One region of the Stenotrophomonas sp. YJH_SMC_36 genome, then DNA from elsewhere that is predicted to be linked to it. Evidence: predicted binding sites of a transcription regulator. Region 1 holds the regulator's gene; each other region holds the start of a gene.
What was found. Region 1 encodes FliA, which starts transcription of late flagellar genes. Its sites were predicted from a motif close to TAAAGTTTNNCNNNCNNNGGCCGATAA; they were not measured.
Positions count from the first base shown of each region.

Region 1 (7,096 bases):
GCCGCCGAGCCGGTCGGGAACAGGATGTCGCTGTTGATCTCCACTTCGATCCACAGCTCGGTGCGGCGCACGCTGATCATGCCGCGCTCGATCAGCGGCGACAGCGCGGCGGTCAACCGGTCGGCGATGCTGCTGAGCTGGCGCTCGGCACGGGCGATCTGCTGCTGGTCGTGCACCGAGACCGGCATGCGCATCTGCGAGGCCATGGCCGGCAGCAGGGTAGGGTCGTGCGAGGGTGCCGGTGCGGACGGGCCGATCTTGGTGCCGGACTTGATCACCGAAGGACTGTCCCAGCCGCCCCCCTGCACCTGCTTGTTGCCGACCTGCACCGGATTGATGGTGCGCGGCGCGCCACCAAAGGCATCGGTGAGCGCATCGGCCATGATCCGGTACTTGCCTTCGTTGATCGAGGAGATCGCATACATCACCACGAAGAAGGCCAGCAGCAGCGTCATCAGATCGGCATAGGGGATCGCCCATGCTTCATGGTTGGCGTGCTCTTCGTGGTGTCTGCGGCGGGCCATGTCAGTGCAGGAAGCCGGACAGGTTGGTTTCGATGTTGCGCGGGTTCTCGCCCTGCGCGATCGAGATCAGGCCTTCGATGACCATCTCGCGGTCGCGGCTGTTGTGGGCGATCACTCCCTTCAGCTTGGCGGCGATCGGCAGGAACAGCAGGTTGGCCGACGCGATGCCGTAGATGGTGGCGGTGAAGGCGGCGGCGATGCCATGCCCCAGCTTGCTGGGGTCGGCCAGGTTCTTCATGACGGCGATCAGGCCCAGCACCGCACCGATGATGCCCAGCGTCGGCGCATAGATGCCCATGCCCTCGAAGACCTTGGCAGCGGCCTGGTCACGGTGTTCCTGGCTGCCCAGCTCGATCTCCAGCATGTGCCGGATCGATTCGGGCTCGACGCCGTCGACCAGCAGCTGCAGGCCTTTGCGCAGGAACGGATCCTGCTGCGCTTCCACCTGCGCTTCCAGGCCCAGCAGGCCCTGGCGGCGGGCGATGTTGCTCCACTCGACGATCTGCTGGATCAGCTCGCGACGATCGCTGTGCGGCGGGCGCACGACCCAGCGCACGATCCGGAAGGCATGCCTGAATACGGCGGGTGCGGTGTGCAGCAGGATCGCGGCGATGGTGCCGACGATGACGATCACGAACGCCGCAGGCGACCACAGGGACGCCAGTCCGGCGCCCTTGAGGATGCTGCCGCCGACCAGCGAGGCCAGGGCGAGAAAGAGTCCGATGAGGCTGAGTCTATCCATGGGTCCGGTATCGGCGTGTGTGAATGGGACTTGAGACACCGGTCGATCGCGTACAGACGGTAGTCACAGTTTCTGGTTCGCCAGGCATGGCCCGGCGAGCGTCATCGCAGGCCATCCACGTCGAGGATGAGGGCCATCCGGCCATCACCGATCAGCGTCGCACCGGCGTAGCCGCGCAGGCCGCGCAGGGCCTTCGGCAATGGCTTGATGACCACTTCCTCGCGCCCACGGACCTGGTCCACGACCAGGCCGAAGCGCGCCTCGCCGGCCTGCAGCACCACGATGGTGAGCAGCGCCGAGGCGGCCGGCGTCACATCCAGCCACTGGCGCAGATCGACCAGCGGCAGGGTGTGCGAGCGACGATCCAGCACCGCCCGGCCATCGAACCAGCCCAGCGAGGTGCGCGGTGCATGCAGCACTTCCATCACGCGCGCCAGCGGCAGCGCATAGACGTCCTCGCCGGCCTGCACCAGCAGGGTTGGCAGGATCGCCAGGGTCAGCGGCACGCGGATCAGGAAGCGGCTGCCCCGACCCAGTTCCGACTGGATCTGGATCTGCCCACTGAGCTCGCGGATGCGCGACTGCACCACATCCATGCCGACGCCGCGGCCGGAGATGTCGGTCACCTGCTGCTTGGTGGAGAAGCCGGGCAGGAACACCAGGTGCAGGCATTCCTCGCTGCTCAGCCGGGCCGCCGCCTCCGGGTCGATCAAGCCCTTTTCGCGTGCTTTCGCGCGCAGTTTTTCCGGATCGATGCCGGCGCCATCGTCCTGCACCTCGATGCTGACGTAGTCGCCTTCCTGCTGGGCCGACAGACGCACGTGGCCCATGCGTGGTTTGCCCTGTGCTTCGCGCAGATCGGGCATCTCCACACCATGGTCGATGGCGTTGCGGACCAGGTGCACCAGCGGGTCGGCCAGGGCCTCGACCAGGTTGCGGTCAAGCTCGGTTTCGGCGCCGACCAGCTCCAGGTCCACTTCCTTCTTCAGCGAGCGGGCAACATCGCGGGCGACCTTGGGGAAGCGCGAGAACACCTTGCCGACCGGTTGCATGCGCGTGCGCATCACTGCCGACTGCAGGCGCGCGGTGGCGATGTCCAGGGTCGACACGGCGCGGTCCAGTTCCTCGTCGCGCAGGCGCGCACGCAGGGTCTTGAGCCGGTTGCGCGACAGCACCAGTTCGCCGATCAGGTTGACGATCGCATCCAGCCGCTTGGTATCCACGCGCACGGTGTGCTCGGCCTCGGCCACCGGCTTGTTGGCCGCGGGCTTGGCAGCGGCGGCCGCGGGGCGCGGTGCGGGCAGTGCAGGCGCAGGCGCCGGCGGAGCAGCCACGGGTTTCGCGCCGGGGGCGGCGCCGCCGTGCAGCTGGTCCAGCAGGGCTTCGAACTCATCCTCGCTGATCAGGCCATCGTCGGCCTTGACCGGCGTCGCCACTGCGGTGGGGGCGTTGCTGCCGTGCAGCTGATCGAGCAGGGCCTCGAACTCGTCGTCGGTGATCAGGTCACCGGCAGCGGGCGCGGCTGCTGTGGGGGCGACAGCAGCCGGCGCAGCAGTGCCGTGCACGTCGAACTGGGCGATCAGGTCCGGCGGGGCATAGCCGGGTTCGTTGCCGGAAGACACGGCATCCAGCATCGATTGCAGGTAGTCCAGAGACTGCTGTGCGGCATCGAAGTGATGCGGCTGCAGCACCGCCTGGCCAGCGCGGGCGGCGCCCAGTGCCTCTTCGGCGGCATGGCACAGCTCGACCATGGCGGTGATGCCGAGGAAGCCGGCGCCGCCCTTGAGCGTGTGATAGCCACGGAACACGGCGTTGAGCTGGTCGGCGTCCTGCGGCGCCTGTTCCAGCGACACCAGCTGTTCGCCGAGGCGATCCAGGATTTCCTGTGCCTCGATGATGAAATCGGCGGTGATGTCGTCGGATACCGCGCTCATGCTTACAGTCCCAGGTCCGACAACAGGTCGTCGGCGTCGTTCTGAGAGACCGCGTGGCGGTCCAGTCCCTTCAGTGCCGGTCCGGCCAGCGCCGGATCGGTGCGATGCTGCTCCGGTGGCAGGCCCAGCGCGCCAAAGCCTTCGTGCACGCGGCGGACGATGCCGACCACGCGACGGATGATCTGTCCGGTCAGGTCCTGATAGCTCTGGGTCAGGGCAATCTCGGTCAGGTTGTGGCGGATGCGTTCCAGCTGCGCATCCTGCCCCGGCTGCAGGCCTTCGGCGCGCAGCTGTTCGGTGAGGCTGCGGCACTCTTCGGCCAGGTCCAGGGTGCGGTGCGTGGCCTGTTCGGTCATCGCCACCACATGGTCCAGGCGCGCGCAGGCGTCGTCCAGCTCGCCCGCCTCGCTGGGGACGGTCGGCAGTTCGCCCAGGGCCTGGCCCAGTTCGCGGGCCAGCCGTGACAGGCCGCTCATCATCGGCTGCGTGCGTGCGGCCACCAGGGCGTCGATGCGCTGGCGCCAGGCGCTCTCGTCGCCGGATTCGAGCGCGTCGAGGGCTTCCTGCAGGCGCAGGACGAGGGCGTTCTTGTCGACCGTGGCGTCCATCAGGCGCTGGCCGCCAGGCGTTCGAAGATCTTGCCCAGTTTCTCTTCCAGCGTCTGCGCGGTGAACGGCTTGATGATGTAGCCGTTCACGCCGCTCTGCGCCGCTTCGATGATCTGCTCGCGCTTGGCCTCGGCGGTGACCATCAGCACCGGCAGGGTCTTGAGCTTGGCATCGGCGCGGATCGCCTTGAGCAGTTCGATGCCGGTCATCACCGGCATGTTCCAGTCGGTGACCACGAAGTCGAACGGCTGGCTCTGCAGCATCGACAGTGCGGCATGCCCGTCCTCGGCTTCGGCGGTGTTGGTGAAGCCCAGATCGCCCAGCAGATTCTTGACGATGCGGCGCATGGTCGAGAAGTCGTCGACGATCAGGATGCGCATGTTCTTGTTCAAAGCGGAGTTCCTTTGTTGTTCAGTCGCCCGCGGTGGCCGTGGCCGCCGCGGGCATGTTCATTCTTCAAGCCCGGCATCCGCGGCCTCGAAGATCTTCAGCCGGCCGCGCAGGCGCAGCACGGCCTGGCCGTGGATCTGGCAGACGCGCGATTCGCTCACGCCGAGCACCGCGCCGATCTCCTTCAGGTTCAGCTCCTGCTCGTAGTACAGCGAGAGCACCAGCTGTTCGCGTTCGGGCAGATGGCCGATGGCCTTGCCCAGTTCGCGGCCGAATTCGCCACGTTCCAGGACCTGCTGCGGTGTGGGTCCGCCCTGGGCGACGGTGTCCAGTTCGCCCTGGTCTTCGATGCGCGATTCCAGGCTCAGCACCTGGCCGCGCGAGGCGTCCTCCATCAGCCGCAGGTACTCGGGCAGTGGCATGTCCATGGCCGCCGCCACCTCGGTGGCACTGGCTGCACGGCCCGTGGTCTGCTCCAGGCGGCGGATGGTGGCGGCCGCATCGCGGGCGCGCCGATGCACCGAGCGCGGTACCCAGTCGCCACGGCGGATCTCGTCGATCATCGAGCCGCGGATGCGGATCGAGGCATAGGTCTCGAACGAGGCACCCTGGTCGGCGTCGTAGCTGCGCGAGGCTTCGATCAGGCCCATCATGCCGGCCTGGATCAGGTCGTCCACTTCGACGCTGGCCGGCAGGCGTGCGGCCAGGTGATGGGCGATGCGCCGCACCAGGTCCGAGTGCTGGGCGATGACCTCGGTCGCCGCCGAGCGCTGGACTTCCCTGTACTGGGCCGCGCCTTTCATGCTGCCACCCCGCGTTGCTTGAGGATGCGCTCGAGGAAGAATTCAACGCCACCGCGTGGCTCGGTGGGGGCCTGCCAGCGGGCGGTGCGACGGGCGATCTCGGTGATCGCCAGCGCCGCCGGGCTGGATGGATAGGCCTTCACCACCGGCTGCTGGCGCTGCACCGACAGGCGCAGCCAGTCATCCTGCGGCACGCAGCCCAGGTAGTTCAGCGAGACATCGGCAAGGAACTTCTCGCAGACCCGGGTCAGCTTTTCATACAGCACGCGGCCCTCGTTGGGGTCGCGCACCATGTTGGCCACCACCTGGATGCGGTCCACGCCGCGCTCGCGCGACAGCACCTTGATCAGTGCGTAGGCGTCTGTGATCGAGGCCGGTTCGTCGCAGACCACGACAACCGTGTCCTGTGCGGCCTGGCAGAAGGTCAGCACGCCGTCGGTGATGCCGGCGGCGGTGTCCACCACCATGATGTCCAGCTCGCGTTCCAGTTCGGAGAACACGTTCACCAGGCCGATGTGCTCGGCCGGGGCCAGCTCGGCCATGTGCCGCCGACCGGACGCGGCCGGCACCACCAGCACGCCGTTCGGACCTTCGACGATCACGTCTTCCAGCGAGCAGCGGCCGGCGACCAGATCCGCCAGGGTGTGGGTGGGATTCAGGCCCAGGATCACGTCGATGTTGGCCAGGCCCAGGTCGGCGTCGAGCAGCAGCGTGCGCTTGCCCATGCCGGCCAGCGCCACGGCCAGGTTGGCCGAGACGTTGGTCTTGCCGACGCCGCCCTTGCCGCCGGTCACGGCGATGGTGCGCACAGGGCCGAGCGGCTCGCTGCGGGTGGCCGACAGCGGGAAGGTCTTGGTCAGCTTGGCGTACTCACGCGACGGCATGGTTCAACTCCGGGTTGCAGGGCATATCGGCCGCTCGGCGCAAATCTTCAAGGCGAAGTACAAGATTGGCCGCGCTGGCCCGGTGCAGGTCGTCCGGAACGTCCTGGCCATCGGTCACCCAGGTGATCGGCAGCGCGTGGTCTACCGCCACTGACAGGGCGTTGCCGAAGCGGCCGGTCTCATCCAGCTTGCTCAGCACCAGGCCCTGCAGGTTGGCCGCGCCGAAGCGGCGCACCACCTCGTCCATGTCGCCAAAGCTGGTATTGGCCGGCAGCACCAGCAGGGTGCGGACCTGGCGGGCGGCACGCAGCCACTGCAGCTGCGCGGCCAGGGCGCGGTCACGCGGGCCCAGGCCAGCGGTATCGATCAGCACCAGCTTGTAGTCCTTCAGCCGCTCCAGCAGCTGGTCCAGGTCGGTACCGCTGTTGGCTTCATGTACCGCGATGCCGAGCTGGCGGCCATAGCCGTACAGCTGCTCGCGGGCACCGATGCGCAGCGTGTCGGTGGTGACCAGGGCCACATCGCGCGGCGCGTGCTTCTCGGCGAAGCGCGAGGCGAGCTTGGCGATGGTGGTGGTCTTGCCGGCCCCGGTCGGACCGACCAGAGCGATCACGCCGCCTTCTTCCAGCGGATCGACCGGCGCGATCGGCAGCCTGCGCGAGATCAGGCCCAGCATCAGCCCGCGGCCCCGGTGGGCTTCGGTATCCAGCGGTATCTGCATGGCCACATCGCGGGCCAGCCCGGCATCGAATCCGTACTCGTCCATCAGGTCCAGGGCGGTCGCCCGCACCGGGCAGCCGCGCAGGCGCTCGTCGGTGAAGCGGTTCATCTCGCGCTCGATGACCTGGCGCATGCCGGCCACTTCGTGGCGCAGCTGGCGGATCTCGGCATCGTCCTGTGCAACCACCGTCAGTACCGGCGCCGGGGCAAGGAGCGGCGCCGGGGCCGGCGCGGTCTCCGCTTCAGCGGCAGCGGCAGGGGCTGGCGTGGTCTCGGCAACGTCCTGCGCGTACGGCGGCTCGGGGTGCACGGACTCGGCCTGCGCAGTGGCCGCAGTGGTGATCGGCAGCGGCGGCGGCAGCACTGCCGGCGCGGGGGATTCGTGATGCTCGTCCTGCGGCGGGTCGATCAGGAAACGGGCGCGGTTGGCGGGCGCCGGTGCGGGAGCCACGACGGCGCTCGCGAACGGCGCGAAGATCTGCTCCGGCAGT
Region 1 covers NZ_JCAFTD010000012.1:27,461-34,556, reverse strand. The annotation lists gene motD (flagellar motor protein MotD) at 1-524, opposite strand, end outside; gene AC5P76_RS18460 (flagellar motor protein) at 526-1,266, opposite strand; gene AC5P76_RS18455 (chemotaxis protein CheA) at 1,368-3,200, opposite strand; gene AC5P76_RS18450 (protein phosphatase CheZ) at 3,203-3,808, opposite strand; gene cheY (chemotaxis response regulator CheY) at 3,808-4,200, opposite strand; gene AC5P76_RS18440 (RNA polymerase sigma factor FliA) at 4,258-5,001, opposite strand; gene AC5P76_RS18435 (MinD/ParA family ATP-binding protein) at 4,998-5,885, opposite strand; gene flhF (flagellar biosynthesis GTPase FlhF) at 5,872-7,096, opposite strand, start outside.

Region 2 (7,096 bases), on a different contig from region 1:
CGCGGTCGACGAGCCGGCTTCTTCCACCAGGCTGGCATTGCGCTGGGTACTGGCCTCCATCTGCACGATGGCGTGGTTCACCTGGGCGATGCCTGCGTGCTGATCCTGCGAGGCGCTGCGGATGCCAGCGAGCAGGTCCGCCAGCTGCTGCACGCTGCCGACGATCTCGTCCATGGTGGTGCCCGCCTGCGCGGCCTGCACGCTGCCCTGGCCGACGCGTGCCACGGAATCCTCGATCAGCGCCTTGATCTGCCTGGCTGCCTCGGCACTGCGCTGCGCGAGCAGACGCACTTCCGCCGCCACCACCGCGAAACTGCGGCCCTGCTCTCCGGCACGCGCAGCCTCCACGGCGGCGTTGAGCGCAAGGATGTTGGTCTGGAATGCGATGCCGTCGATCAACTGGGTGATGTCCCCGATGCGGTGCGATGCTTCACTGATGCCCTGCATGGTCTCCACCACCTGACCGACGGCCACCCCACCCCGCTGTGCAACCGCTGCAGCCCCCTGCACCAGCGCGTCGGCACGTCCGGCGGCATCGGCGTTGCGGCCGACGGTGTCGGTCAGCTCATGCATCGAGGCTGCGGTCTCTTCCAGATTGGCCGCCTGCTGCTCGGTACGCTGCGAGAGGTCGTGATGGCCGGCAACGATTTCACCGACACCGCTGTCCAGGCTGGCAGCGGCGCGCTGGATGCGGGTCACGATGCGGCCGAGCTGTGCGACGGTTGCATTGGCGTCGTCGCGCATGCGTGCGAACACGCCCTGCAGCTCACCTTCCATGCGCACGCTGAGATCCCCACGGGCCAACGCCGCCAGCAATGCCTGCAGGTCCCCCAGGTTGGTTTCAAAGGTGGACAGCAGGCGGTTGATGCTGGTGGACAGCGTATGCACGAAACCGTGCTTGCCCTGCAGCGAAATGCGCCCGTGCAGGTCACCCTGCGCGGCAGCGTCGACCAGTGCCGCCACCTCGGTCTCCAGCAGCGTTTCCAGCGCACGGCTGCGCCACTCCAGCGCCACGCCCAGGAACTGGTCGTCATCGACGATGGCATTGGCGATCAACTGATAGCGCACACCGGCATGACTGATTTCCCGCTCCTGGCGGTGGCGCGCGTCTACCAGGCTGGCCAGGGCCGGATGCAGGTCCCGCGCGTCAGTGCCGACCAGCGCGTCGGCCTGCAGGCCCAGCACGTGCCGCAACGCAGGATTGGCGTAGGCCACCTGGCCTTCGGCATCGACCACCATCAGCCCGGTCTGCGCGCAGTCCAGGGCCTGGCGTACGCGCGTGTTGCCACGGGCCATCGCACGCTCGGTCTCGATGCGCGCACGCAGCCGCTGCTGCATGTCCACCAGGCGCTGTGCCAGCTGGCCGATCTCGTCGTTGGCGTTGTGCACGCGCAACGTGGTATCGAGCCGGTCATCGGCGATGTCGCTGGCGAACCGCAGGGTGTCCTGGATCGGCCTGCGCACCGCGCGCAGCACCAGCAGCAGGCTGGTGATCAGCACGCCGGCCACCAGCAGCAGGGTGAGGGCGAACAGCACGCTCATGGTGCGTGCACCGGCCTGCTGCCGCGCCTGCGCCAGGGCCAGCGCATTCACCTGTGCCTGCTGGAAGGCGGCGAGCGCGGGCGCCACGCCGGCAGCCGTCTCCATCAGCGATTGCGTCTCCACGTCAAGGCCGACGCGGGCAGCGGTATAGCCGAGCAGTGCCGACTGATAGGCGTCCATGCCGCTGCGGAGCGCCTCCTGCACGTCGGGCGGCAACCCCGCCAGCGCCAGATCGAACGGCAGCTTCTCTTCGCTGGCGCGGTCGGCATGAGTCGAATCGCCATCGAGCAGCAGCAGCGCTTCCTGGCGCCGCATCTTCTGCAGGTGCAGCGCCAGTGCCGGCCGGTCCAGGCCATCCACCCGCTGCTGCAGGGCGTCGGCGGCCTGCTGCAGTTGTGCAGCCAGGCCGGCATCACCCCGCCCCATCTCATCCACACGTTCGAACAGCGCGGCCACTCCCTGCGAGAATCCCTCGGCGGCCTCGGTGAGCGCCTGCAATGCCTTGCGGCGACCGGCATCCATCGGCATCGCCCTGAGCGCATTCAGATCGACCTGCAATGCCTGCTGGGCAGCCTGCAGCTGGCTGCGGTCAGCGTCGTCGAAACTGCGTGCATACTGGGTCTGCAGGCGACGCGCCTCCGCCACCCGTGTCGCCAGGCGTGCGGCCAGATCGCTGCCACGCTGGTAACTGGCCTGACTGCGTGCGGCCTGGCTGCTGGCATGGCCGGTCCAGGCATGGACGGCGGCGATCGCCACCAGGCCCGCGCCGCAGACCAGCAGGGTGGCCTTGAGTTTGTTGGCCACGCTGAGTCGATGCGGCTGCAGCCAGACCAGCAGGCGTGGAAACGCCGAGCGCATCGCGATGAGACGGGTGCGCAGGGACCGAAGGGGGACGGCGGCCGACATCACAGACTCCAGGCGGAAGGACGCACCTGTATCGGCCTGACCGGCGGCAACTTTAGGCACATTGCCGATGCCGTGGCACGCACCGTGCCGGTTGCGCTCTTTGTACCGGCCCCAGGCGACGGAGACGTGACACAGCGCCCGCGCTTGACCTCAACCCCGGTTGCGGTTGCACAGTGGGATTCTTCCCACCGGCCGCCCTCGCCATGACCCCGCTCGACGTCCCCCGTTATCTTCAGCGCCTGCAACTGGATGCTCCGCCGTCGCTGGACCTTGCCGGACTGACCCTGCTGGTGCAGCGCCACAACGCCCTGCTCCCTTTTGAAACCCTCAGCAGCCTGCTGCGCGACGCGGTGCCGATCGATCTGGACAGCGTGCAGCACAAGCTTCTCGACCAGCAGCGCGGCGGTTACTGCTTTGAACTCAACGGCGGCCTGCTGGTGCTCCTGCAGGCAGTGGGCTTCGACGCACAGCCGCTGAGCGCGCGCGTGCTGCTGGCGGCACAGGACGATGCCCCGACGGCGCGTACCCACCTGCTGCTGCGCGTGCACGTGGAGGGAGAGGACTGGCTGGTCGATGCCGGCTTCGGTGGCCTGACGCCGACGGTGCCACTGCGGCTGCACGAAACGGCGCCGCAAACCACGCCGCATGAGTCTTTCCAGCTGCAGCAGCTGCCGGGCGGGGACGATTTCGTGCTGTCCGCCCAGGCGGGCGACGCATGGCGGGCGCTGTACCGCTTCGACCTGCGGCCGCCAGCGCCGATCGACAACGTGGTGGCCAACTGGTACGTGTGCACGCACCCGGATTCGGGTTTCCCTGGCCAGCTGCGCGCCTCACTGGCCGGCCCGGACTGGCGGCGCACCATCGGCAGTGGCAACTACACCGAGTACCGCCCCGGGCAGGCGCCGCTCAAGCGCCCGCTGCGCGATGCCGCCGACGTGCGCGACGTGCTGCAGTCGGCATTCGGCCTGCGCGTGCCGGACGATGCGCGGCTCGATCCGGCGATCACCGATTGGCTGCAGCGCTCGCACGCCGCATCACGGTAGCACCGCGCGGCACGGTGCCCGGGTTACAACGTCACCGGCGCCTGCAGCGCAATGCGGTTGCCCTCGCTGTCGCAGATCTCGGCCACCCGCCAGTGGCCGGCATCATGCAGTTGCAGGTAGAAGGCGATGGCGCGAGCCAGGTCGCTGGCCGGAATCTCGACATGCGCGATGGGGTGCATCGTCGCAGGATAGCGCCGCCCTGACATTCCGTGCGCATCGTTGCGGGCATGCTGGCCTGCCCACCCTTCGCGGAGCGCTGCATGACCCTGGCCGATCACCGAAGTGCACTGGCGCCACTGGGCCATCTGCGCGTCGCCATCAATCTGGGGAATCCGGTCCTTGCGCAGGGCGACGCACGATCGCCGCGCGGCCCCTCGGTGGAGCTGGCCACCGCGCTGGCGCAGCGGATGGGCGTGCAGGCGCGATTCACCTGTCACGATGCGGCCGCATCGGTGGTCGCGGCGGCAGCCGACGACGCATGGGACCTGGCCTTTCTCGCCATCGATCCGGCACGTGCCGGCCGCATCGCCTTCAGTGCACCGTATGTGGAGATCGAAGGAACCTACCTGGTGCGCGAGGACAGTCCCGCGCGGCGGGTGGCCGATCTGGATCGCGATGGGCTGCGTATCGCCGTTGGCCGCGGTGCCGCCTACGATCTGTTCCTGAGCCGGGAACTGCGGCACGCCACGATCGAGCGTGCCGACACGTCGGCGACGGCCATCGATCTGTTTGACGCGCGGCGCCTGGATGCCGCCGCTGGCGTGCGCCAGCCACTGCAGGCCTGGGCACTGCAGCATCCGGGACACCGCGTGCTCGCCGACCGCTTCACTGCGATCCAGCAGGCCGTGGCCGCACCTGCGGCGCGCCCCGCTGCCGCCCTGCGGGCCCTGTTCGACGAGGTCGAGGCGATCAGGGCAGGGCCCTTGCTCGAGGACGCTTTCGCACGTTCCGGACAGGCGGTCACCCTGGTGCGATGACGCAGCAGTGACCCGCAGCACGCGGCAGGTGGCTGCGTGCGCCGGGCCGGATCAGCCCTGCGTCTCCATGTGCCGCGCATGCTCGCTGGCCTGCGCATGCAACCACTCACGGAAAGCGAGGAATCCACGGTGGCGCGCCGAGCGCTGCGGATACACCAGCCAGTGCGGCCAGGCCGTTTTCAGCCGCTGCTCCGACAGCGCGACCAGCTGGCCCGAATCCAGCAGCAGGCGCGCGCGCGTCAGCCGGCCCAGGGCCACACCGACGCCATCGAGCGCTGCACGGTGATGCGCTTCCGAATCGTCGAGCACCGCCACGAACCGCGAAGGGGGGCTCTGCCCGATCAGGGCAAACCACGCGGCCCATGCGCCATCCGGATCGCCCAGCAGCGGCCACTGCGCCAGTGGAGCACGGTCGATGCCGCCCATCCGCGCGATCAGCGCCGGGCTGGCCATCGGCACCAGCCACTCATCGAACAGCCGCTCGACCACCAGCCCGGCCCATTGCCCGCCGCCTACGCGCAAGGCCGCGTCGAACTGCAGCTGCCGATCGAAATCGACAAGGCGCTCGCTGGACTGCAGGTTGATCTCGATCTGCGGGTGTGCGGCGACGAAATGACCCAGCCGTGGCACCAGCCATGCGGAGGCCATCGACGGTACGGCGCTGATCGTCAGCACATGTTCGGCGCGCGCGGCGTAGCGCTGGAACACCTCGTTGATTGCATCCAGGTGCGGCCCGACCCGATCGAGCAGGCGCTGGCCCTCCAGGGTCAGTGCGACCCCGCGCGCCTGGCGGACCAGCAGCGGCTGGCCGAGGCGTTCTTCGAGCTGCCGCATCTGGTGGCTGAGCGCGCTGACGGTCAGGTTCATCGACGCCGCGGCGCGTGACAGGTTGCCCAGGCGCGCGGCAGCCACGAAACCCTGCAGGGCATGGAGGGGTGGGCGGGACATGAGGCTTGAATCCTGTTCAAGTCAAGCTTGCGGAAATGTCGCTTTTTACGTCCTCATGCTGCCCGTATCGTTCAATCCACTCAAGTGGAGCGACGATCATGAACATCTTCAGCAGTCTGTTGTTCCTGCACGGTCACATCGCAAGCGCCGAACTGGCCCGCCAGTTGGCCACGCCGGTGGCCAGCACGACCGGGGCACCGGCAAAGCCGTACCGGAGCACGCACCTCGACCGTCCAGCTGCAGCAAAGGTGACTTGCCCCACCTGCCCCGCCCCGCGCTGAGCGCGGCAGCGGCGGGCTTACCAGTGCCGGGGCGCTAATGCCCGTACCAGGCCTGCACATGGGGCGGTAGCGATGGCAGCGGGTCGATGTCCAGCGCGCGATAGCCATCGAGGGTATCGCGCAGCACCGCCGGTCCGGGGCTGCCCGGCATGCGCAGGCTTTCCTCTTCCGGCAGCTGCAGGGCGGCCCAGTCATGCAGGCGATCCAGCCGCTGGACCATGGCGGCGCGCAGCCAGGGGCGCAGCGGGAAGGTCCGATATCCGCGCCCATCCAGCGTACGCACAGCATCGGACAGGGCCTGGTTCGCGCCACGCACCCATTCGGTGCGTCCGCCGGCCTTGTCCTGCACGGTCATCGGTGCCGGCGCGCGATGGGCTCGGAAGGGGGCACGCAGCTCCAGCTCCAGGTCACGCGCATCGCGCTCGGTTTCCGCCTCCACCAGCGCCCCGGCGCACAGATCGAAGAACTCGAACCAGCGCCGATGCAGTGCGCTGATGCGACCGAGCGGGTCACGCGAGAAGCCGATCTTGGCGTAATCCTCCCAGGCGCAGGGAAAGACGTAGGCGAAGACACGACCATCGATGCGGATCTGCGGTTCCATCGGCGCAGGCTGCATCGCTTCGGACGCGATGGCAACCGGGCCGAACCGTGCGCCGTTCGGGTCACGGCCGCTGCAGCACGTCCTCCACTGCGGCAGCCACGTCGGTGTTGTCGATGTAGCTGCCATCATTCCACCGCACATGCTGGCGGTAACCGGCGTCGATGCCGCGCACGCGGGCGGTGAGCCGCTCGGCGCCGGCGCCCTTGGCCCACAGCGGTACCAGTGCATTGGAATGATTGCCGGTGGGGCGGAAGCTCATCCCCGGCATCCGCCCGCGCCCGTTGTTGCGCACCGGCTCGAACGCCACCTGCTGCGCGTCGGGGCCCATCGGCATGCTGTTGTCGTGGTCGGTGGTGACGATCAGCAGATTGCGCTGCCATCCGCCGTTGCGCTCGATCCACGCCACCACCGCCGATACCGCATCGTTGAACTCGACCGTCTCTTCGATCAGGCGGCCGTACTGCGGCTGGTCGCCGCACTGGCCGTAATGCCATTCCGTGCCGCACGCGCTGGTATGCGCGGCCCAGTCGGTGGCCCCGCCTTCCACCATCAGGAACAGGCCCTTGGACGAGCGCTGCTGCAGGAACTGCAGGGCGCCGCGGGTCATGGTCGCCAGGTCCGGCACGCTGTCGATCTTCCTCACGCCGGAGGGAGTGGTCTCATCCCTGCCCAGGACCTGCAGCTGACGCGCCTGCTGCAGGGTGCTGGCCACACGCGGTACGCCGATCAACGGGCGGTCGGCTGGCACCCTCCCCTGTGCAAGCGCAGCGAACGCTTCCTTGCTGCGGATCAACCGCC
Region 2 covers NZ_JCAFTD010000003.1:360,799-367,894, reverse strand. The annotation lists gene AC5P76_RS08260 (methyl-accepting chemotaxis protein) at 1-2,448, opposite strand, end outside; gene AC5P76_RS08255 (arylamine N-acetyltransferase family protein) at 2,652-3,491, shown strand; gene AC5P76_RS08250 (VOC family protein) at 3,515-3,670, opposite strand; gene AC5P76_RS08245 (transporter substrate-binding domain-containing protein) at 3,752-4,468, shown strand; gene AC5P76_RS08240 (LysR substrate-binding domain-containing protein) at 4,520-5,416, opposite strand; gene AC5P76_RS08235 (hypothetical protein) at 5,515-5,697, shown strand; gene AC5P76_RS08230 (GIY-YIG nuclease family protein) at 5,732-6,298, opposite strand; gene AC5P76_RS08225 (alkaline phosphatase) at 6,360-7,096, opposite strand, start outside.
Region 2: AC5P76_RS08260 (methyl-accepting chemotaxis protein) is a predicted target of FliA. The motif match lies at 2,477-2,503, and genes of this name have one in related genera.

Region 3 (7,096 bases), on a different contig from region 1:
GGCCGACGGGCAACTGGCGGGGACTCCATCGGCGGTGTTCGATGCGGTCGCGATCGTGCTCAGCGAGGAGGCCGGCAAGCGGCTGTCCAGCGACAGCGCGGGGCTGGAATTTGCCAGCACCGCGTGGGCACACCTGAAGGCCATCGGCAGCGATGAAGGAGGCCGGGTGCTGCTCAAGGCGGCGCGCGTGGGCAAGGATGCAGGCATCGTCGACGCGGGCGATGCCGGCGCTTTCCTCGCCGTCGCCGCCACCCGCCAGTGGGCCCGCGAACCGAAGCTGCGGCAACTGGCCTGACCGCCTCACCCCCATCGCCTGCAAGGAGACGTGTCATGCCCCGTGGAGACAAATCCGCCTATACCGACAAGCAGAAGCGCCAGGCCGAACACATCGAGGAAAGCGAGCGCGAGCGTGGTGCCAGTGAGAGCACCGCCGAGCGCATCGCGTGGGCCACCGTGAACAAGCAGGATGGCGGAGGCAAGCGCAGTGGCAGTGCCCGCAAGGGCGCCAAGAAGACTGCGAAGAAGGCGGCGAAGAAAGCACCGGCGAAGAAGGCCGCAAAGAAGACTGTCGCGAAGAAAGCGCCCGCGAAGAAGTCCACCGCCAGCACGCGCAGTGCAGCCGCGAAGAAGGCAGCGGCAACCCGGGCGGCAAAGAAGGCGGCACGCTCGACCGCCGCGAAGAAGGCCGCGCGGACCCGCGCAGGCGGTTGAGATGCACCCGGCAGCGCAGCGGGCACACGATGCCTGCGGCCCTGCACGGTGACGTGGCGCACGCCGGGCAGCATGAGCACCCGGCGGCGCCACGGCTCAGTCAATCGCCGGCCCGGCCCTTGGGCGCGGGTGCCGCCACGGCCACCGCCTGCAGCTTGCGCACCGCAGCTATCGGACTCGCTTCGGCCCGTCGCTGCTGCGGCCACCAGACGAACAGGAATGCGCTGCTGGAGCCCAGCAGGCGCGCGGTGCCAGGCAAGGGCGCCGCGTCGCCGTTCAACTGCAGGCGGATCACTTCCCCACGTCCCTCGTTGCGGATCTGCTGCCCCCGCACCTGCACGTAGTTGGCCGCGCCGATGGCCATGAAAGCGGCCACGGCCAGGGTCATCGCCGTCAGCGGCCGCAGACCTACGCCCTCCCAGCTGGTCAGTACCGAGCGCATGAGCACCGCCCGCCATGCCCAGTTGCGTGCGCGCAGTTGCTCGAGCTTGGCCGCATTGCGCATCCGTAGCGTGTCCGGCCAGCTCACCAGCAGCACCAGCAGCACGCCCGCAGCCAGCAGCAGTGCATAGGCCGGGTCACGGATGCCGGCCACCAGGAAATCGCTGGGCTGCAGGTAATCCAGAATCGACAGCTCGAATCCCCGGTAGAACCAGAAGCTGCACCACAGCCCCAGCAGCGACACCAGCAGATAGGCAGTGGTGAACAGCAACGCCGGCTCACGGCGCATGCGGGACAGCGCCTGCATCACCGCCGAGTCATCATCACCACGGGTCAGCGGCAGCATCGACCAGTCGGTCGCTGCTTCCGGCTCCGGTGGCGCCGCAGCCACCTCGATGCCCTGCACCCGCGGCACATCGCCATAGGTCCCTTCCGGTTCCCTGTTGTCCATGCCCGCTCCCCTTTTCAGCGAGCATCGCCGAAAAAGGTGGCGCGCGGTAGACCACCGGCCTGCGGCATACTCCACGGTGCCGCAGGGCGCAGAGCGGAGGAAAGGGCCATGAAACGATGGACTGGCATGTTGGGGCTGCTGGCGTGGCTCTGCGCCGCGTCACCGGCCGTTTCCGGCAATGCGCGGGCTCCCGCCGCGCCAGCGGACGATGTGGGTACCGCGCAGGCCGTCGCACAGGCTGAAGCGCGTGGCCGGCAGATGTTCGAGCACGACCTGGCGGCCGAGCGCGCAACCGACGCCCTGCTCGAACAGGGCATGCGCGGCGACACCCGGGTAAGGGGCTGGATAACCGAACAGCGCGGCAGCCACTACGAAGTCAGCATGATCGGCGACGGCGCAGTGGTCCTGTATCGGGCCGCCACCGACGCGCAGGGAAGGATGACCGGCGCAACCGAGACTCTGGATGTTCCAGCGGCGCCAACGACCTACCAGGCCGGCGCTGCCGCCGCACGGGCGCTGGCGTTGAACAGCGCCTTCGACGCCTGCGCGCAGACCTACAACAGCGTGGTTCTTCCGGCGCCCGGTACGGCCGCCGATGCGTGGACGGTCTACCTGCTGCCCGCCACCACCGATCCTGCCGTGGTTCCGCTGGGCGGCACGCATCGTCTCGACATCGCCCACGGTCGGATCGTCTCCCGCCGCGCCTTCACCCACAGCTGCATCCAGCTGAAGCGTGCGCCACCCGGTGCGGCGATGTTCATCACCCATCTGCAGGACCCGACACCGACCGAGATCCATGTGTTCTGGAGCCTGTGGGCCCGCTCGCCGCTGTACGTCTCCACGGGTAAGGACGTGATCTGGAAGATCGAGGACGGCCGCATCCGCCGCATGCAGGACTGACCGGCCACCACGCGCGAACACGTGGCGGCCCGTGCCTTCAGGCGGCTGCCGACGGTCAGGCCGCGCGTGCTGCCACCGTGCGGACTGCACCGCTCTGCTCGATATGGAACACCGCGACCGACGCGGTCAGCGCATTGGCCTGCTCTTCCAGCGCGCGGCTGGCGGCAGTGGCTTCTTCCACCAGTGCGGCATTCTGCTGGGTCACCTGATCCATCTGCACCACCACCTGATTGACCTGTTCGATGCCGGCCGCCTGTTCCTTGCTCGCCGCAGCGATGTCACTCATCAGCTGGTTGGTGCGTGCGCTGGCCTGTGCCAAGCGGGCAATGGCCGCTTCCGACTCGACCGTGACCGCCAGACCGCTCTGCACCTTGCCTGCCGCCTCTTCGATGAGTTCCTTGATCTCCTTGGCGGCGATGCCCGCACGCTGCGCCAGCGTGCGCACTTCACTGGCGACCACGGCAAAGCCGCGGCCCTGCTCACCCGCGCGGGCAGCTTCCACCGCAGCGTTCAAGGCCAGGATGTTGGTCTGGAAGGCGATGCCATCGATGACCGTGGAGATTTCCGAGATGCGCGCCGAGGACTGATCGATCTCTCCCATCACAGATGCCATCTGTGCCATTGCCTGTTCGGTGGCCCGCACCGCCGCGCCGGCAGCGTGTGCCTCGCTGTCGGCCTGGCGGGCCAGCTCGGCATTCTGGCGGACGGTCGAGGTCAGTTCTTCCATCGATGCCGCCGCTTCTTCCAGGTTGGCGGCCTGCTGTTCGGTACGGCGCGACAGGTCGCTGTTGCCGGCAGCGAGCTCCTGCGCGGCAGTGTTGATGCTGTCGGCAGCGTCCTGGATGCCGCGCACGATGCCGGTCAGCTGGGCCGTGGTGGTGTTGGCATCGTCGCGCATGCGGGCGAACACGCCGTCGTAGTGACCGTCCATGCGCGCAGTGAGGTCGCCCCCGGAGACCGCGCGCAGCACATCGGAGACGTCGGCGATGCTGGCCTGCGAACTGGCCATCATGCCGTTGAGCTGCTCGACCATCGCCCTGAACTGATACTGGAACGCACTGGCGTCCCCACGCACGCTGAAATCTCCGGCGCGCGCCGCGCGGACCAGGTCGTCAATCTGGGTGTTGACTGCCAGCAGGCTCTGTTTCACTGCGGCCAGCGTGCGGGTCAGCGTACCCTTCTCGCCGGGATAGTCCGGAAGGTCGCGGCTGAGGTCGCCGATGGCATAGCGCTGCATGACCTCGGCCATCAGCAGTTCCACCTGCACGTGTGATTCCACCAGGCTGTTGGTGGCCTGCACCATGCGCCCGAAATCGCCCGGAAACGCGCTGGCGTCCATGCGGTAGCGGATCGCACCCGCCTCGTGCTGCTCGGCCATGTGCATCTGCGCCCCGATGGCGGCCTGCACGCTCTGCCGCACGCTGGCCATCGCCTCGCCCAGCCGGGTCAGCTCGTCACGGCCGCCGAGGCGGAATTCCTGGTCCAGCTGGCCCTTGGACAGGCGCTCGGCCAGGTTCACCGCGCGTGCCAGCGGACCGGTCAGGCTGCGACCGATCATCACCGAGGCGGCAATGCCGACCAGCAGGGCCACGCCTCCCAGCACCAGCAACTGCAGCAGACTGCGTTCACCCAGGCGGATCGCCTCGGCGGCGGCCTCGCGGCTTTCCTTCTCTTCGAAGTCGACTCCCTCGGACAACGCCTTGTTCCAGCCGTTGGCCGCGTCCTGCACCGGCCCCAGGGTCAGTGCCACGGCAGCGGGGTAGTCGCCCTGCTCCATCAGTTCGCTGGTCTGCTTGTTGAGCGGGCGCGCAAGGGCGCGCTTGGCCGCGATGGTTTCAGCGATGGCCTTGCCCTCGGCATCGCCCGGCAGTGCCTGATAGGCGGACCAATCCGCCTCGTAGCGCTTGACCAGGTCGGCAATGCGCTTCTCGTCGCTGCCGCGGTCTTCGCCCTGGCGGATCAGCATTTCGCGGCGCACTACCATCATCTGGTTGTTGGCATCGAGCATCTGCGACAGCAGGCGTACCTTGGCCACACTGACGTCGACTACCTGCTGCATCGCGCGCTTCTGCACGACACTGGCGGTGGCGCCGGTGACCACCACGGCCGCGACCAGCAGCAGCAACAGGCCAAAGCCCAGCCCAAGACGCCAGGCAACCCTGACATTCCTCAAGTAATCCATGGGTACATCCAAAACGGGGGGATGCGCCCGTATCGGCCGCGCCACCGGCAATCTTGATCGGCAACAAGCACGGGCGTCGGCAGCCGTTCACCTTGGTGAGGCCCCGCCCCGTACTTCTGCGACAAGGGCCTGAGCCACGCCGGGGCTGCCCTGCTCATGCCGGCATCAGGTTGCTTTCACGGAGGCTGCGCAGCCTCTGCGGGCAGGGTGGAGCTGCCATCTGCCGGAGATCTTCATGCCCGTGTACCGCCCCGCCCTGCTCGCCCTGTCCTTGCTGGTGTCGCCCGCCTTCGCGCAGGTACCGCCGCCGGCCCAGCTGCCGGAGCCCATTGCCGAGAAGGCCGGACCCGATACAGCAGCCCGCTCGCCGCTGCACGCCCAAGTGTTGCTGGATCGCGCCAATTTCTCCCCGGGCGAGATCGACGGTGAAGTCGGCAGCAACCAGCATCGGGCCGTGGCCGGCTTCCAGGCGGCACACGGCCTGACAGTGAGCGGAGAGCTGGACGACGGCACCTGGGAGGCTCTCCAGGCCGAGACGATCGCGCCGCTGGCCAGCTACACGCTGACGGCCGAGGATGTTGCCGGTCCGTTCCAGTCCATTCCCAAGAAACCCGCCGCACAGGCAAAGCTGAAGTCGCTGGGTTACAGCAGCGTCGAGGAAGCGCTCGGTGAACGCTTCCACGCGTCCCCTGCCCTTCTGAAGTTGCTCAACCCCGGCGTCGATCTGGCCAAGGCCGGCAGCCGTATCCAGGTGCCCAACATCGCCCCCGCGGCATTGCCGAAGGCGGCGAAGATCGTGGTCGACAAGTCCGATTCCACTCTTCAGTTGCTGGATGCGCAGGGCAAGGTGATCGCACAGGTGCCGGTTTCGTCCGGCAGCCAGCACGATCCGCTGCCGATCGGTGAATGGAAGATTCTCGGCGTCCATCGCGACCCGCCGTTCCACTACAACCCCAAGCTGTTCTGGGATGCGCGCAAAGGCGAGAAGAAGGCCACGCTGCCGCCCGGTCCGAACAATCCGGTCGGCCGGGTCTGGATCGATCTGTCCAAACCCCACTATGGCCTGCACGGAACGCCGGTACCCGGGCATGTCGGCAAGACCGAATCGCATGGCTGCGTGCGCATGACCAACTGGGATGCACTGCGCGTGGCCGATGCGGTGGATACCTCTGTCCCCGTGGTGATGCAGGAGTGAACCGATGCGACTTTCGCAGTTGATCGTGCTGGGCGTGCTGGTAGGTGTGGGAATGGGCTGGTGGCTGCGCCGCGATGCGGGTGAGCCAGTAGCGGTTGCCCGGCCTGCAGCACCACCTGCGGTGGCTGCGGGGCCGGAGGTTGCGGCTGCGACGCCGCGTGTGGGCGCTGCGGCTCCCACGGCGGTGCCGCCGTCCAGCGCCACCGATGCGCCAAGCGGCCTGCTGCTGCCGGTGCAGGGCGTACTGCCTTCGCAGCTGCGCGATACCTTCACCGATGCCCGCAGCGAAGGGCGCGTGCATGATGCAATCGACATCATGGCCGACGCAGGAACTCCGGTGCTGGCAGTGGCCGATGGGACGGTGGAAAAGCTGTTCGACAGCAAGCGTGGGGGGCTGACGATCTACCAGTTCGAGCCGAGCGGGCACTGGTGCTACTACTACGCCCACCTGCAACGCTATGCCGATGGCCTGGCCGAAAAGCAGGTGATCAAGCGTGGCGAGGTGATTGGCTACGTAGGCAGCACCGGCAACGCCAGCGCCGAGGCCCCGCACCTGCATTTCGAAGTGCACGTGCTGGGGCCGGAGAAGCAGTGGTGGAAGGGGGAATCGATCAATCCGTACCCGCTGTTGCAGGCGGGAGGGTAGCGCGTGTGCCGCGTGGCAGAGCCAGTCGCAGTGATGCCCGATTTGGGCACGATCCTAGCCGTATTGGGTATCTGACAAGTACCCCGCCGGGCATGGCCCGGCCTACCGGCGTCGCCACCGCCGCAGCGCGATGCTGGCGGTCGCCAGCCCGCCACCAGCAAGCAGTAACAGCAGTGCCAGGGGCTGCCAGAAGAAGAACGGCCACAGACCTCCAGCACGGTCAGCCGCAGCCAGGAACGCCCGCGCGGACGTGCGTCGCCGCGCCCATAGCCGAAGTACGAGGCGGCAATTCCAGCGGACTCAACCGATTCCATCGCGCGGGTGATGCCGGAGCCCGGCACGCCCGAACGCGCGCCAGCGCGGAAGTCAGTCTGAAGCGCGTGAACCCACCCGATACCTCGCCAGATGGCGAGGCCAGGCATCGCACATGCGGAAGGGCGTCAGGCCGGCCTGACTTCTCTGCAGACCGGCTCGGCAAGTTCGCGGCAGGCGAAGAACAGCCCTTCCACCCCACCTTCGTCCAGGTGCCTGCGCGGCGTCGCCGTGGTGGCGCAACGGTTGGCCGCATGC
Region 3 covers NZ_JCAFTD010000001.1:471,884-478,979, reverse strand. The annotation lists gene AC5P76_RS02025 (catalase) at 1-295, shown strand, start outside; gene AC5P76_RS02020 (hypothetical protein) at 331-711, shown strand; gene AC5P76_RS02015 (hypothetical protein) at 812-1,603, opposite strand; gene AC5P76_RS02010 (hypothetical protein) at 1,712-2,503, shown strand; gene AC5P76_RS02005 (methyl-accepting chemotaxis protein) at 2,559-4,685, opposite strand; gene AC5P76_RS02000 (L,D-transpeptidase family protein) at 4,921-5,880, shown strand; gene AC5P76_RS01995 (M23 family metallopeptidase) at 5,885-6,526, shown strand; partial or broken gene AC5P76_RS01990 (hypothetical protein) at 6,629-6,894, opposite strand; gene AC5P76_RS01985 (hypothetical protein) at 6,967-7,096, opposite strand, start outside.
Region 3: AC5P76_RS02005 (methyl-accepting chemotaxis protein) is a predicted target of FliA. The motif match lies at 4,715-4,741, and genes of this name have one in related genera.